One region of the Lysobacter helvus genome, then DNA from elsewhere that is predicted to be linked to it. Evidence: riboswitches for the same ligand, from Rfam matches in the RefSeq annotation. Region 1 holds a riboswitch; the other holds the start of a gene.

What was found. Region 1 has a riboswitch for cobalamin ahead of btuB (TonB-dependent vitamin B12 receptor). Riboswitches for the same ligand answer to the same signal wherever they lie in the genome.
Region 2: linked by a shared signal. The riboswitch ahead of LYSHEL_RS07025 (ribonucleoside-diphosphate reductase subunit alpha) and the one ahead of btuB (TonB-dependent vitamin B12 receptor) in region 1 are both predicted to bind cobalamin.

What each region holds. Positions count from the first base shown of each region.
Region 1 covers NZ_AP024546.1:1,652,382-1,659,824, reverse strand. The annotation lists gene LYSHEL_RS08145 (efflux RND transporter periplasmic adaptor subunit) at 1-41, opposite strand, end outside; gene bioD (dethiobiotin synthase) at 227-910, opposite strand; gene LYSHEL_RS08135 (TMEM175 family protein) at 907-1,641, opposite strand; gene LYSHEL_RS08130 (GAF domain-containing protein) at 1,717-2,199, shown strand; gene LYSHEL_RS08125 (TfoX/Sxy family protein) at 2,196-2,573, shown strand; cobalamin riboswitch at 2,605-2,847, shown strand; gene btuB (TonB-dependent vitamin B12 receptor) at 2,988-4,877, shown strand; gene LYSHEL_RS08115 (hypothetical protein) at 5,112-5,840, shown strand; gene LYSHEL_RS08110 (hypothetical protein) at 5,900-6,937, shown strand; gene LYSHEL_RS08105 (lanthionine synthetase LanC family protein) at 6,942-7,443, shown strand, end outside.
Region 2 covers NZ_AP024546.1:1,441,840-1,449,282, reverse strand. The annotation lists gene LYSHEL_RS07040 (YifB family Mg chelatase-like AAA ATPase) at 1-1,016, shown strand, start outside; gene LYSHEL_RS07035 (nuclear transport factor 2 family protein) at 1,083-1,469, shown strand; gene LYSHEL_RS07030 (ribonucleotide-diphosphate reductase subunit beta) at 1,474-2,433, opposite strand; gene LYSHEL_RS07025 (ribonucleoside-diphosphate reductase subunit alpha) at 2,478-4,883, opposite strand; cobalamin riboswitch at 5,066-5,287, opposite strand; gene LYSHEL_RS07020 (potassium/proton antiporter) at 5,384-7,123, shown strand; gene LYSHEL_RS07015 (putative peptide maturation dehydrogenase) at 7,124-7,443, opposite strand, start outside.

The sequences.
Region 1 (7,443 bases):
ATGCAGGCGAGCGTGAGCAGTGCGACATGGGGGGTGCGCATGCGGGTCCTCGAGGGATCGGTTGGAATTTTTGTACCGCGCAGTTTAGCCTCGCCCGCGTTCAGCGGACACCCTGCTGGAAGTCAGGTTGCTTCCGCGTCGTCGCAACGGTTGCGATTGAAACGGCTGCGATGTCGCATCGCGGCATTGGCGCCCTCGACGCAAGGATGCGAAGGAACCAAACGGCTCAGGTCGACGTCTCCGGCCAGCGCAGCAGCCTGGCCATGCGCGCGGGATCGGGCCCTGCCTCGAAGGGCAGCCGCCCCAGGCAAGGCGCACGCAGCCGCTCCGTCAGCAATGCGACGTTGTCGTCGGCGCGCGCCATGTCGGGATCGATGCCGGTCGCGATCCAGCCGGCGAAACGGCCGCCGTCCTCGGCGATCGCCCGCTGCGTGAGATACGCGTGGTTGAGGCAGCCGAGTCGCAGCCCGACCACCAGCACCACCGGCAGGTGCAGCGCGCGCACGAGATCGGCCTGGTGCAGTTGCGTGGACAGCGGCGCGGCCCAGCCGCCGACGCCTTCCACCACCACCACGTCCGCCTGCGCCTGCAGGCGCGCGTGCGCGGCGAGGATCGGCGCCAGCGTGACCGCCACGCCTGCATCGCGCGCGGCGAGTTCGGGCGCGAGTGGATGCGCCAGCGCGAACGGATTGACGTCGGCGTAGTCGGGGCGCGGATCGCTCGCGGCCTGCAACGCCAGCGCATCTTCGTTGTGCCATGCACCGTCGACGAGGTCGCATCCGCTCGCGACGGGCTTCATGCCGACCGCGCGCAATCCTTGCGCGCGCGCCACGTGCAGCAACGCGCACGACACCAGCGTCTTGCCGACGCCCGTGTCGGTGCCGGTGACGAAAAGGCCGCGCCGTGTCATGCGCGCGCCATGCGGTCGCGCCGCGCGCGATACGCCCAGAGCCCGAAGCCCATGATCGAGTACAGCCACATCGGCCCGCCGACGGTGAGGTTGTTGAGGAACCACGGCGGCGCCACGAGCAGGAACATGCTGAGTACCACGCTCGCCGCCGCGCTCGCGGTCATCAACGCATACGCGCCGATCTCGCTCTGCGTGCGGAAGCGCTCGCCTGCATCCAGCTCGAGGAAATCCGCGCGCCGCAGCGCGTGCGCATTGAGCCGCCACAGGATCCACGACAACGCCGCGAACCCCGCGCCGTACACCATGAAGGCCGTCTGCAGGTCGAGCATCCAGTGCGCGTGGTCGATGCCCAGCTCGCTCGGCACGAAGCCGTGCGTGAGCAGCGACAGGCCGCTCGACGTCACCATGCGCAACGGATACACGTACACCAGCACGACGAGGACGAACGACAGGCTCAGCACCGTCGACTTCGCATCCTCGAGCCCGAACCGCCGGCTCCACCGGTTGTGCGCCGTCCAGAACAACGCCAGCAACGCGAAGCACGCGGCGAACGTCGGCACGCGCCGCAGCGCCTCGCGCAATTCGGCGACCGTGTCGGGCAGTTCGTTGTAGAAGATCACCAGCAGCGTCAGCGAGAACGCGAAGGCCGCATCGACGAAGGTTTCGAGCCGCGTGACGCTCTGTCCGCGCAGGCGGAAGCCGTCTTCGACCGGCAGTGGCGACAAGTCCATGGACGCTCCCCTTGCATGCTGCGCGCGGGGGCATGGTAACGAGGTCCGAAGGACCCCGCTGCTACACTCCCGCGCATGTTCACGACCTCCACGCTGTCCGGCGACAAGCCGGCGCAATACGCCCAGCTGGCCGAACAGGCCGCCGCCCTGGTGTACGGCGAGCGCGACCGCATCGCCAACGCCGCCAACCTGTCCGCGCTGGTCTTCAACGCGCTGCCCGACCTCAACTGGGTGGGCTTCTATTTCTTCGACGGCACCGAGCTCGTGGTCGGCCCGTTCCAGGGCCTGCCCGCCTGCATCCGCATCCCGCTCGACAAGGGCGTGTGCGGCAAGGCGGCCACCACGCGCACCACGCAGCGCATCGACGACGTGCACGCCTTCCCGGGCCACATCGCCTGCGACTCGGCCTCGATGTCGGAACTGGTGGTGCCGCTCGTGAAGGACGGCGCGCTGGTCGGCGTGTTCGACATCGACAGTCCGGTTCCCGCGCGTTTCAGCGTTGAAGACCAGGCAGGGTTGGAAACAATCGCCCGTCTTTTCCTGGAGTCGATGGCGTGAGCACGGTCAAATTGCGGAACATCGGTCCCAAGAGCGCGGCGTGGCTGCGCCAGGTCGGCCTGCGTTCGCGCGAAGACCTCGAAGCCGTCGGCGCGGTGGATGCCTTCATGCGCGTCAAGCGCGCGGGCTTCAAGCCGAGCCTCAACCTGCTCTACGCGCTCGAAGGCGCGTTGCTCGACTGCCACTGGCAGGAAGTCCCCGAGGCGCGCCGCAGCGAGCTCGTGCAGGCCGCCGAAGCCGCCATCGCCCTGCTCCCGCCGCCGCGCAACCGCCCGGCCGCCTCGCCCGTCACGACCACGCAGGTCGCCGACAATCACATGGATTCGGCGCCCGCGTTCGAGCTGCTGGACGAACCGGTCGGCGACGCCGACTGACCCGCGGCGCCCGCGCGCCCCACGCTGCAGTACACTGCGCCCGCTTCGTGGTGACCCGACGGCTGTCGTCGAAGGGTTGAAACGGGAAGCCGGTGACGGATCGCACAGCGATCCCATTCCGGCGCTGCCCCCGCAACGGTAGGCACGCAAAGGCCCAGGCATCCGCCACTGTGCATCGCACGGGAAGGCGCCCGGGCCGGGACCGCCCCGCATCGATCGATGCACGGCGGTCCGGCGCGCAAGCCCGGAGACCGGCCACGGAGTCGACTGGTTGCGATGCGGAGGGCATCGCGGCGGCCACGCCGTCGCTGGTTTCGCTGTCCCCCGGCCCCGCGTATCCGCTTCGCTCCCTCCGTCCGCGACTTTCCTTGCTGACCCAAGGCGCGCGGGCGTGCGCGCCGGAGAGCTGAATCCATGTTCCGTACTTCCCTGGCCACTGCGATCGCGTTGGCCGTGTTCCTTCCCTCTTCCCCCGTGCATGCGCAGGACGCGAGCGACGCCGATGCGCTCGACCGCGTCGTCGTCACCGGCACGCGCACCGCGGTCACCGTCGATGATTCGCTCGCGCCGGTCGAAGTGATCGATCGCGCGGAGATCGAGCGCGCGCAGGCGCGTTCGCTCGCCGACCTGCTGCGCGGCCGCGCCGGCGTCAACCTCGTCAACCAGGGCGGCCTGGGCAAGCTCACGACGGTGTTCATGCGCGGCACCGAATCCGACCACACGCTGTTCCTCGTCGATGGCGTGCGCGTGGGCTCGTCGACGTCGGGCCTCACGTCGATCCAGGATTTGCCGGTCGAAATGATCGACCGCATCGAAATCGTGCGCGGCCCGCGTTCGAGCCTGTACGGCTCCGAGGCGATCGGCGGCGTCATCCAGGTGTTCACGCGCCATCCGCAGTCGGGCGTGCGCACGCGCTTCAAGCTCGGCGGCGGCAGCCACAACCTGCGCGAAGCGAGCGCGGGCCTGGACGTGGGCTTCGATCGCGCGTGGTTCGGCGCGGATTACGCGCACCAGTCCAGCGATGGCTTCCAGTCGTGCACGGGGGCGGTTTCGCCCGTGTTCGCGGGTTGCTTCATGGAAAACCCGGATCCGGACAACGACGGCTACGAAAACAATTCCGTCTCGCTGCGCGCCGGCATCAAGCCGGTCGATGCACTCACGCTGGACGCGAACGTGCTGCGCGCCGAAGGCCGCAACGAATACGACGCGGAACCTGCGTTCGGCTTGCCCGACCTGTCCAGGACGCTGCAGCAGGTCGTCGGCGGCAAGGCGAAGTACGAACTGGCGCGCAGCACGTGGACCTTGTCCGCCGGCCGCAACGTCGATCGCTCGGTGCAGTCGCGCGACAACGATCCGCTGGGCAGCTTCGAGAGCAAGCGCGACGGCGCGTCGCTGCAGGGTGACATCCGCGTGGCCGAGGGACACCTGGTCACCGCAGGCTTCGACTGGGCGCGCGATGCGGCGGTGATCCTGGATGCGTTCGATCCCTTCAGCAACGTGGTGCGGTCGCGCAACAACCGTGCGGTGTTCCTGCAATACCAAGGCGACCTGGGCCGAAACGACGTGCAGGCAAGCGTGCGCCACGACGACAACGAACAGTTCGGCGGGCATTCGACCGGCAGCCTCGCGTGGGGCATCGACCTGTCGCACGGCTTGCGCGTCTCCGCCAGCGCCGGCAACGCATTCAAGGCCCCGACCTTCAACGAGTTGTACTTCCCGTTCTACGGCAACCCGGACCTGTCGCCGGAAACCTCGGACAGCTTCGACATCGGCCTGGGGCAGCGCCACGACGCATGGCATTGGCAGCTCGATGCCTACCAGACGCGCATCGACGACCTGATCGTCTACGACAGCACCTTGTTCATGGCGAACAACCTCGAACAGGCGCGCATTCGCGGCGCCGAACTCACGGCCGGCACGACGCTGGGCGGCTGGGACATCACCGGCGCGGCGAGCTGGCTCGACCCGCGCAACCGCAGCCGGACCAACGACAGCGAGAACTACGACAAGCTCCTGCCGCGTCGTGCGCAGAAGACCGCGCGCCTGGACGTCGATCGCGCATTCGGTGATTGGCGCATCGGGGCCACGGTGATCGGCGAAGGCCGTCGCTTCGACGACGTCGCCAACACGCTCGAAGTCGCCGGCTTCTCCACGCTCGACCTGCGCGCCGAGTGGCGCGTGGCCGATGCCTGGACGCTGCAGGCGCGCGCGAGCAACGTGTTCGACCACGACTACGAGACGTCTGCGTATTACGCGCAGGCTGGTCGCGAATACGGGTTGACCTTGCGGTATTCGCCTGATTGAACAAGACCGTGGGCGCGGCAATAAGGCCGCGCCCACGGCCGTTCACGACGTGAGTCAGATTCACGTCAATCCGCCACTTGCGGTCTCCCCGACGGGCCGAACCCTCTTTGCGGCGCCGTCCAGTCGCATCGAGGGTAGCGTTCCGATACCGACGTTCACTGCCACCCGCTGACCGGCCCGCGCGCCGCGAGCCGTGCTCCTTTGCATGCGAGATCACTCGCACGCGAGGGCGCCATGTTCAAGGTCAACAATCTCATCGTCAGCCTGATCCCCGGCGCGAAGCTCGACATCAACGAGTGCGGCAATTGTTCGCCCGACACGCACTGCAACGGGTGTACGAACCAGTACAGCGATTGTCCCGGAGGCTGCAGCAACCAACGCTCCGACTTCAGCGAACACTGCCCGCCGCAGTTCGAGGATCCCGCCGAACTCGTGAAACTCGAAGCTCTCCTCGAGCAGGCGCTCGTTCGGGTTCGCGCGCGCCACCGTGAACGCGCCACCCTGCGGCCGCGTTCGCTCCAGGAATCCGATGCCCTCATCGAGCGGCTGCAGGCAACACTGAAGGAAGTCGACGCCCTCAAGCCCGTGCAGGCCGACAAGCCTGAGGTAACGGTGATTCCGCCCGCCGGCATGTTCCGCGTCCGCGATCTGTTGATCAGCGTCCTGAAACCTTTCGACACAGCCGCCGACTCGGGTTGCCCGGGCTGTACGTGCGTCGCGGGCTGCTCGGGGGCGACCGGTTGCACAAACGCGTCGACCAGGGAAGATTTCGATCCAATGGAAGAGCGCGAGCGCTTCGAGCTCCAGGCGTTGCTCGGCCACGTCACCATCGCCACCGGTGTGAATGGCGCGGCGCGCGCGCCGACCACGAGCGCGGAGATCACCGCGTTGCGAGCGGCGCTGCAGGATGCGATCGCCCGGCTTGAGCGCGTCCGTGCACTGTCAGGCGAACAGAAGCGTTGAATCTGCTGGACGCCACGTTCCGCACGAGCGCCGCCTTCGAACTCGTGCAGTTCGAGCGCATGGCGACGACCGAGCAGCGCACCCTCGCAGGGTTGCGCAATGATCCTGAGTGTTTCGGTGTCCTGAAGCCAGCGCGCGACGGCGAAGACATGAAGGCCGTCTGCCTGCGCACCGCACTGCTGTGGCTGTCGCTACGCACGCCCGGCGCGCTGCCGCGATGCCTGCTCGATCCGGACGAAGGTGTCGCCAACGCCGCAGTCGCACGCCTCGTGCTGGACCACATCATCGAGATCGAGACCGAGCGCGGGTTCGTTGGTGGTGCCGCGTGGTGTCCCATCGAACGCCCGGACGCAAATCTCGTCGGCGAAGGCGTCATCGGGCGCCTGTCGCTGGATGCGCTTCGATACGCGGCCGCGTTGCGCCTGCACGATCCGCTGGTGTTGTCCTCCCGCCTGTACGACTACTTCCGGCTGCCGCAGACGCCGGAGATCGTTTCGTCGCTCGGCGAGGCAGCCGAACGCGCGGGAATCTGGCGACTCGCGCCGCCGCTGGAGTGGTCCACGTCGACGACCGAATACTGGCGCTATTTCTCACGCCGAGGGGCCCCGCCCGCGCGCTGCAAAGCATATGTCAGCCCGATGCCGTCTGCTTTCGTCGAGGTCTTCGAACGATTGATGAAGGTGTTCGATGCGCTGCCGGTGTGTGGCTTCAAGATCGGGTCGGACACCGAGCAGCTACTTAGGCCCGACAAATGCGTGGTCTATCTCCCGGATCGAAAGGCGCTCGAGGAGTTGTGCGCCGCGTTGTCGCCGATCGTTGCAACGCTGCCTGCGCATGGCGTTCCCTTCACGGCGGCGCTGGAATCGCGTGGCGTTCTGTCCTGGGGAGCAGACCCACCCCGGGATGACGCGCGCCTTCCTTGGCAAGGTCCCAGCTGGCGTCGATGGATCACCGATCGTCTTGCCGTGACCTTGTGCGGTGGCGCCCGCCTGGCCGAATCGCCGCTGCAATTCGCGCTGGAGCGCCTGCGGCTCGAGGGCGTCGACACGACCACGTGGGCGCCCCTCGACCCGGGGGTCCATCCCGCTCATGCGTGAGTCGTTGGCCGAAGCGCTGGTCCTTCACCCCGACGTCCGGGTCACGCCGGTGTCCGCGCTCGACCCCAGCGTGCGCGACCAACTGGCCGAGGACGCACACAGCGTGCAGAGCCGAGTCCGGAGCCGCGCGACATCCCGAACGCTCGATGCGGCGGGCGCCGAACTGCTCAATGCGTTCGGCACCCCAACCACGGTGGCGGATGCCATTGTCGACTTCGCGCTGCGCCACGCGCTCGATCCGAGGCAAGTCCTGATGGAGGCCTATCCCCTGCTTCGGCAGTGCAGGCGAGAGGGGGTGCTGGTTGCCCCCGGAGAGTCCGGTGCCAACGCACTCGCTCCGACCCTGTCGCGCGGCGGTGCATTCGACGTGTTGCATTGCGTGCAGTCGCTGGAAGACGTTGAGGTTTATTGCACGGGATCGGACGGGGGCGGCACGGCAGCATTGAAGATCGCCCGTCCAGGCGTAGATCGGAATGCGGCATTCGACCGCGAGCGCGCAATGCTGG
Region 2 (7,443 bases), 210 kb from region 1:
TGTGTGCGGCGTTGTCGGGGACGAAGACGTTGCCCGTGCCGGAGGTGCGCGAGGTCGAAGACGTGCGAGTCGCCGACCTGAGTGACGTGCGGGGACAGGCGCATGCGCGGCGTGCGTTGGAAGTCGCGGCGGCCGGTGGGCATCACCTGTTGTTCGTCGGACCGCCAGGGTGCGGCAAGACGTTGCTTGCCTCGCGCTTGCCCGGCCTGCTGCCGGAAGCGACGGAAGCCGAAGCACTCGAAGCCGCGGCGGTCGCCTCGGTCAGCGGCCGCGGCATCGATGCATCGACGTGGCGCACACGCCCCTTCCGCGCCCCGCACCACAGCGCGAGCGCGATCGCCCTCGTCGGCGGCGGCACCGAACCACGTCCCGGCGAAATCTCCCTCGCCCACCACGGCGTGCTGTTCCTCGACGAACTGCCCGAATGGGATCGCCACGCCTTGCAGATGCTGCGCGAACCGCTGGAATCCGGCGTCGCCACGATCGCCCGCGCCGCGCGCCATTGCACGTTTCCCGCGCGCTTCCAGCTCGTCGCCGCGATGAATCCGTGTCCGTGCGGCTGGGCCGGCGATCCGTCGGGCCGCTGTCGTTGTTCGCCCGAGATGCTGCAGCGCTACACCGCGCGCGTGTCGGGGCCGTTGATGGATCGCATCGACCTGCACGTCGAAGTCCCGCGCCTGCCGCCGAGCGCATTGCGCGACGATGCCGCGCCCGGCGAATCCAGCGCCGTCGTGCGCACGCGCGTCATCGCCGCACGCGATCGCCAACTCGAACGCATCGGGTGCCACAACGCGCGGCTCGATGTGCCGCAGACCCAAGCCACGTGTCGTCTCGCCCCCGACGATCGCCGCCTGCTCGAACACGCCATCGAAATGCTGCAACTCTCCGCGCGTTCGATGCATCGCATCCTGCGCGTCGCGCGCACCATCGCCGACCTGGAAGGCAGCGAATCCATCGCCACCGCGCATCTCACCGAAGCCATCGGCTACCGCCGCCTGGATCGCGGAACCGGCTGACCGATTCACCCGCTCTTGTCGCGGGCCTTGCTAAAGCAAACGCCCCCACGACAGGAGGCGAAGCAGATGGCCGACAACGACAAGGACGAGATCATCGCGCTGGAAAAGCGCTTCTGGCAGACGATGGTGGACGGCAATACCGATGTCGCGCTCGGCCTGCTCGCCGAGCCCGCGCTGATGGTGTCGCAGCACGGCGCGATGCAGTTCGACCATGCGGGCTACCGCAAGATGGCGGACAACCCGGACTACAAGCTGGTCAAGTACGAACTGTCGAACCTCTCGGTGCTGCATCCGTCCGACGACGTGGCGATCCTGACGTACGAAGTCGACCAGACCACGAACGAGAAGGGCAAGGACGTCCGCATGAAGGTGTCCGACTCGTCGACCTGGGTGCGGCAGGATGGCGCGTGGCGCTGCGCCATCCATACCGAGTCCCCGATGCAGGCGCGTTGAAGCGTCAGAACGCGTGGTCGAACTCGACCTCGCCCTGCACGCCCACCTGGTAGGCCGACACGCGGCGTTCGAAGAAGTTGGTCAGCTCCTGCACGTCCTGCAGGTCCATGAACGGGAACGGGTTGCGCGCGCCGAAATGGCGCGGCATCCCGAGCTGCACCAGCCGCTGGTCCGCGCAGTACTGCAGGTACTCGCGCATGTCGCGCAACGACAACCCGGCCACGCCGCCGGACAACGTGTCTTCGGCGAACGCGTACTCGCATTCCACCGCTTCCACCATCATCTGGACGACTTGCGCCTGCAGGTCGGCGTCGAACAGGTCGGGTTCTTCCTCGCGCGCCGTGCGGATGACTTCGAACGCGAACGCCATGTGCGCGCTCTCGTCGCGGAAGACCCAGTTTGTGCCGGATGCCAAGCCGTGCAGTAGCCCACGCGAACGCAGGTAGTACACGTACGCGAACGCGCCGAAGAAGAACAAGCCTTCGATGCACGCCGCGAAGCAGATCATGTTCAACAGGAACTGCCGCCGGTGCGCCTGCGTCTCCAGCCGCGCCGTGTCCTGCAGCGAGGCCATCCACTTGAAGCAGAACGCCGCCTTGCGCTGGATCGACGGGATGTTCTCCACGGCCGCGAACGCGCGCGCCCGCTCGCGCGGATCCGGCAGGTAGGTGTCCAGCAGCGTGAGGTAGAACTGCACGTGCAGCGCTTCCTCGTACAACTGCCGCGACAGGTACATGCGCGCTTCCGGCGCATTGGTGTGCTGGTAGAGGTTGAGCACCAGGTTGTTGGCCACGATCGAATCGCCGGTGGCGAAGAACGCCACCAGCCGCTCGATCAGGTGCCGCTCCGCCGGCCCGAACTTGTGCTTGAGATCATTGACGTCGCCGGAGAAGTCCACCTCCTCCACCGTCCACGTGTTGCGGATCGCGTTGCGGTACATCTCGTAGAACTGCGGATAGCGCATCGGGCGCAGGGTGAGTTCGAATCCCGGGTCGAGCAGGCGCGCGGTCACTGGCAGGCCTCGCAGGATTCCGGGTTCTCGAGCGAGCACGCGATCGCCTCCATCGGCGCGGGTTGTGCTGCACCATCGGACAGCGTCGCCTTCGCGATCTTCGTCGCCGGGCGCGAACGCAGGTAGTACGTGGTCTTGATGCCGCGCTTCCACGCGTACATGTACATCGACGACAGCGCACCGATGTTCGGGCTGTCCATGAACAGGTTGAGCGAGGCCGACTGATCGATGAAAGCGCCGCGGTCGGCCGCCATGTCGATCAGCGCGCGCATCGGGATTTCCCACGTCGTGCGATACACCTCGCGCAGCGCCTCAGGAATCTGCGGAATGCCCTGGATCGAGCCTTCGGCCTGCTTGATCGCATCGCGCATCTCCGGCGTCCATTGCCCGAGCTTCTTCAGCTCTTCCACCAGGTAACGATTGACCTGCAGGAAGTCGCCCGACAGCGTCTCGCGCTTGAACAGGTTGCTGGTCTGCGGTTCGACGCATTCGTAGCAACCGGCGATGGCGGCGATCGTGGCCGTCGGCGCGATCGCGATCAGCAGCGAATTGCGCAGCCCGTGTTCGCGGATGCGCGCACGCAGCGCGTCCCAGCGTTCCGCGTTCTCCGGCACCACGCCCCACGCGTCGAACTGCAATTCGCCTTCCGCCGCGCGCGTATCCGCGAAGCCCGGATGCCGGCCCTGCTCGATCGCCAGCTCGCACGAGGCTTCGAGCGCATGGAAGTAGATCGCCTCCGCGATCCGCGCCGACAGCGCGCGCGCCGCGTCGCTGTCGAACGGCAGCCGCAAGCGGAAGAACACATCCTGCAAGCCCATCACGCCCAGGCCCACCGGGCGCCAGCGCAGGTTGCCGCGGCGCGCGGAATCGATCGGATAGAAGTTCAGGTCAATCACGCGATCCAGCTGCCGCACCGCCAACTGCACGGTTTCCGCCAGCGTGTCGAAATCGAACTGTCCGTCCTCGTCGAAATGCCGCGACAGGTTGATCGACCCGAGGTTGCACACCGCCGTCTCCTCCGACGAGGTGATCTCCAGGATCTCCGTGCACAGGTTGGACAGGTGGATCACGTTGCCGCGCCGCAGCGTCTGGTTGCTCGCGCGGTTGCACTTGTCCTTGAACGTCATCCAGCCGTTGCCGGTCTGCGCCAGCGTGCGCATCATCCGCGCGTACAACTCGCGTGCCCGCACCGTGCGCACGGCCTTGCCCTGGCGTTCGGCCTGTTCGTAAGCCTCTTCGAAATCGCTGCCGTACAGATCGGTGAATTCCGGCACCACGCGCGGATCGAACAGCGACCACGCCGCGTCCGCCTCCACGCGCCGCATGAAGATGTCCGGCACCCAGTTCGCGAGGTTGAGGTTATGCGTGCGGCGCGCTTCGTCGCCCGTGTTGTCGCGCAGCTCCAGGAATTCTTCGACGTCCGCATGCCACGGCTCGAGGTACACGCACGCCGCGCCCTTGCGCTTGCCGCCCTGGTTGACCGCCGCCACCGACGAATCCAGCGTCTTCAGCCACGGCACGATGCCGTTGGAATGCCCGTTGGTCGACCGGATCAGCGAGCCGCGCGAACGCACGCGCGTGAAGCTGACGCCGATGCCGCCGCTGAATTTCGACAACTGCGCGATGTCGCCGTACTTCTGGTAGATCGACTCCAGCGTGTCCTGCGGCGAATCCAGCAGGAAGCACGACGACAACTGCTCGTGCGTGGTGCCGCTGTTGAACAGCGTGGGCGAGCTCGGCAGGTATTCCAGGTTGGCCATGCGGCCGTACAGCGCAAGCGCACCCGGCACGTCGTCGCTCAGCGCGCAGGCGATGCGCAGGTAGAACTGCTGCGGCGTTTCGATCACCTTGCGCGAGTGCGGGTGGCGCAGCAGGTAACGGTCGTACAGCGTGCGCAGGCCGAAGTAATCGAAGTGCCGGTCGTGCGCCACGTCCAGCGCTTCGTTCAACTTGCGCGCGTTGGCCTGCACGAAACCGAGCAGGCGGTCGTTGATCAAGCCCACTTCGTGCCCGCGCGACACCGACTGCGAGAACGCGTGGATTTCCTGGCTCGCGACTTCCTTGCCGATCACGCGCGCCAGCAGGCGCGCGGCCAGGCGTCCGTATTCCGGCTCTTCGCCGGTCAGCAGCGCGGCGGTGCGGATGGACAGCTCGTCGAGTTCGCGCGTGGTCGCGCCGTCGTACAGGCCGGAGATCGTGCGCGTCGCCACGCGCATCGGTTCCACCGCGTGCAGCCCTTCGGCCGCGCGCGTCACCGCGCGCACGATCTTGTTGAGGTCGACCGCTTCGCTGCTGCCATTGCGCTTGGTCACGCACATGGTGGTCGCGGTGGGCGGCGGGGTGAGGTCGAAACGGGGGGCATCGTCGACGGGCGACGACGGGTCGAGCGTGGCGTGGGTCATGGTGGCTCCGTGGTGGCGCACCGGTCCGATCGCTCCCTCGGCGAGTCGGTGGCATGCGGTCCCCGGGACATTGGACGGGCGGCGTCGCATCGGCCGCGACGCATCCGCGATTGGCGGACGCCCGGCGTTTGCGTCACCAGCCATCTCCCCCCGGAGATTCCGCGGCCGGCACCGCGCGGCGTGCAGGCGCGCGGCTGTCGGCAGGTCTTCGGACTCGTGGACGCGGCGCGGGCGAACCCGTGCCTCCTACTCGTCGCTGCTTCCCGGGGCCACCGCCCCAGTGCAATGCGCGACTTCGTTTCCACTTACCGCTGCGGGGCAGTGCCGGATTCGACTGATAAGTCCCACCGGCTTCCCTTTTCATCCGGCGCTCGCGCGTCGAAACCGACGGGCCACAACATAGTGGGGGTCGCGCGGATCGTCAACACAAGATGCACGGTGCGCGACGGCCGCTTGCAGGGCACCGCGTTACACTCGGTCCGAACCCCGAGGAGCCACGGTTGGAGCATCTCCACGACATCGACGTGCGCCTGCTCGGTGGTGCGCTGCTGATCCTGGCGGGCATTGCCTCGTCGCTGCTCGCGCGCCGGTTCGGTGCGCCGTTGCTGCTGGTGTTCCTGCTGCTCGGCCTGGTGCTCGGCGAGGACGGCATCGGGCACATCCAGTATTCGGATACGCGCTTCACCTACTTCGTCGGCTCGCTCGCACTGGCGGTGATCCTGTTCGACGGCGGCCTGCGCACGCGCGCGGCGCACGTGCGCGGCAGCGTGTTGCCCTCGGTGGTGCTCGCGACGCTGGGCGTGGTGATCACCGCGGCGCTCACCGCGTTCGCGTCGATGTACCTGCTGCACCTGCCCCTGCTGGAGGCGCTGCTGCTCGGCGTGATCGTCGCTTCCACCGATGCGGCCGCGGTGTTCTTCCTGCTGCGCGCCGGCGGCCTGCACCTGGAGCGCCGCACCAACGCGACGCTGGAAGTGGAATCGGGCAGCAACGATCCGATGGCGGTGTTCCTCACCATCGCGCTGACGACGTGGATCGCGGGCGAGCAATCCGCGGGGCCGGTGATGCTGGCGATGCGCCTGGTGTGGGCGGTGGGCTTCGGCCTGGTCGCGGGCTATCTCGGCGGGCGGCTGATGGTATGGACGCTCAACAAGTTCATCCTGCCGTCGGGCTTGCCGCCGTGGCTCGCGTTGTCCGGTGCCGTCGCGCTGTTCGGCTTCACCAACCTCGCGGGCGGCAGCGGGTATCTGGCGGTGTACCTGGCCGGCATCGTCGTCGCCAATCGCCCGATCCGCGCGCGCACCGACGTGCTGTCGGTGCAGGACGCGGCCACGTGGTTCGCGCAGCTGATCATGTTCCTGCTGCTCGGCCTGCTGGCGTCGCCGCACAAGTTGCTTGGCGTTTTCTGGCCGGCGCTGGGCGTGGCGGCGTTCCTGATGTTCGTCGCGCGGCCGATCGCGGTGGCGGCGTGTTTGTTCCCGTTCCGCTACCGGCCCGCGGAAGTGGGCTTCATCGCGTGGACCGGCTTGCGCGGGGCGGTCGGCATCTTCCTCGCGTCCATTCCGCTGCTGATGAACCTGCCGAATGCGACGCTGTACTTCAACGTCGCCTTCGTCGTGGTGTTCGCTTCGCTGGTGGTGCAGGGCTGGACGCTGGCACGCGCGGCGCACTGGTTCGACGTTGCGGTGCCGCGCGCGGATCCCAACACGCGCCGCATCCAGCTCGACCTGCCGGGCCAGCTGGAATACGACATGGTCGGCTATCGCATCGCGCCCGGCAGCGCGGTGTTGCGCGGCGATGCCCTGCCCGGCCGCGTGCGCCTGGCGATGGTGGTGCGCGATGGCCGCGTGCTGTTGCCCGAAGACGCGGAAGCGCTGAAGGCAAACGACTACGCGTACTTCCTTGCGCCCACCGGACAGGCGCCGCGCCTGGACTGGCTGTTCGCCGAAGGCAGCGATGCGCGGCTGGCGGAGCAGGACCTGTTCGGCAGCTTCGCGCTGCCGGGCGACGTGCCGCTGGGCGAACTGGCCGCGTTCTACAACCTCAGCATCCCGTCGCGCTTCTCGGCGACGACGGCCTCGCAGCTGTTCGACGAACGCTTCGACGAACAGCCCCAGGTCGGCGACCGCCTCGCGCTCGGCAAGGCGGTGCTGGTCGTGCGCACGCTGAAGGACGATCGCGTGGCGCAGGTGGGCCTGAAATTCACCGGCGTGGGCGAGCGCCTGATCGGCGGCCGCTGATCACTTCGGTTTGCGCGGCCAGATCTTGCGGTTGGGATCGAACTCCGAGGTCGTCATCGTGTCCGCGCGGAGGCCGAAGCCGCAGACCGCCAGTGGGCTTTCCACGTAGCTTGTCAGGCCGAAGGCCTGTTCGATGTCGACCTCGTTGATGGCCGCTGTGATGTAGGCGCCAAGTCCAAGCTCGGTCGCCGTGACCAGCAGCGTCTGGGAGAGGTGCCCGATGTCCAGGATCGCAACGCGATACGCCTTGGGATGGTTCTGGTATTTCCAGTAGTTGCGCGCGAAACGCGGCACCAGCGCAACCTGGACTGGCGAGTCCG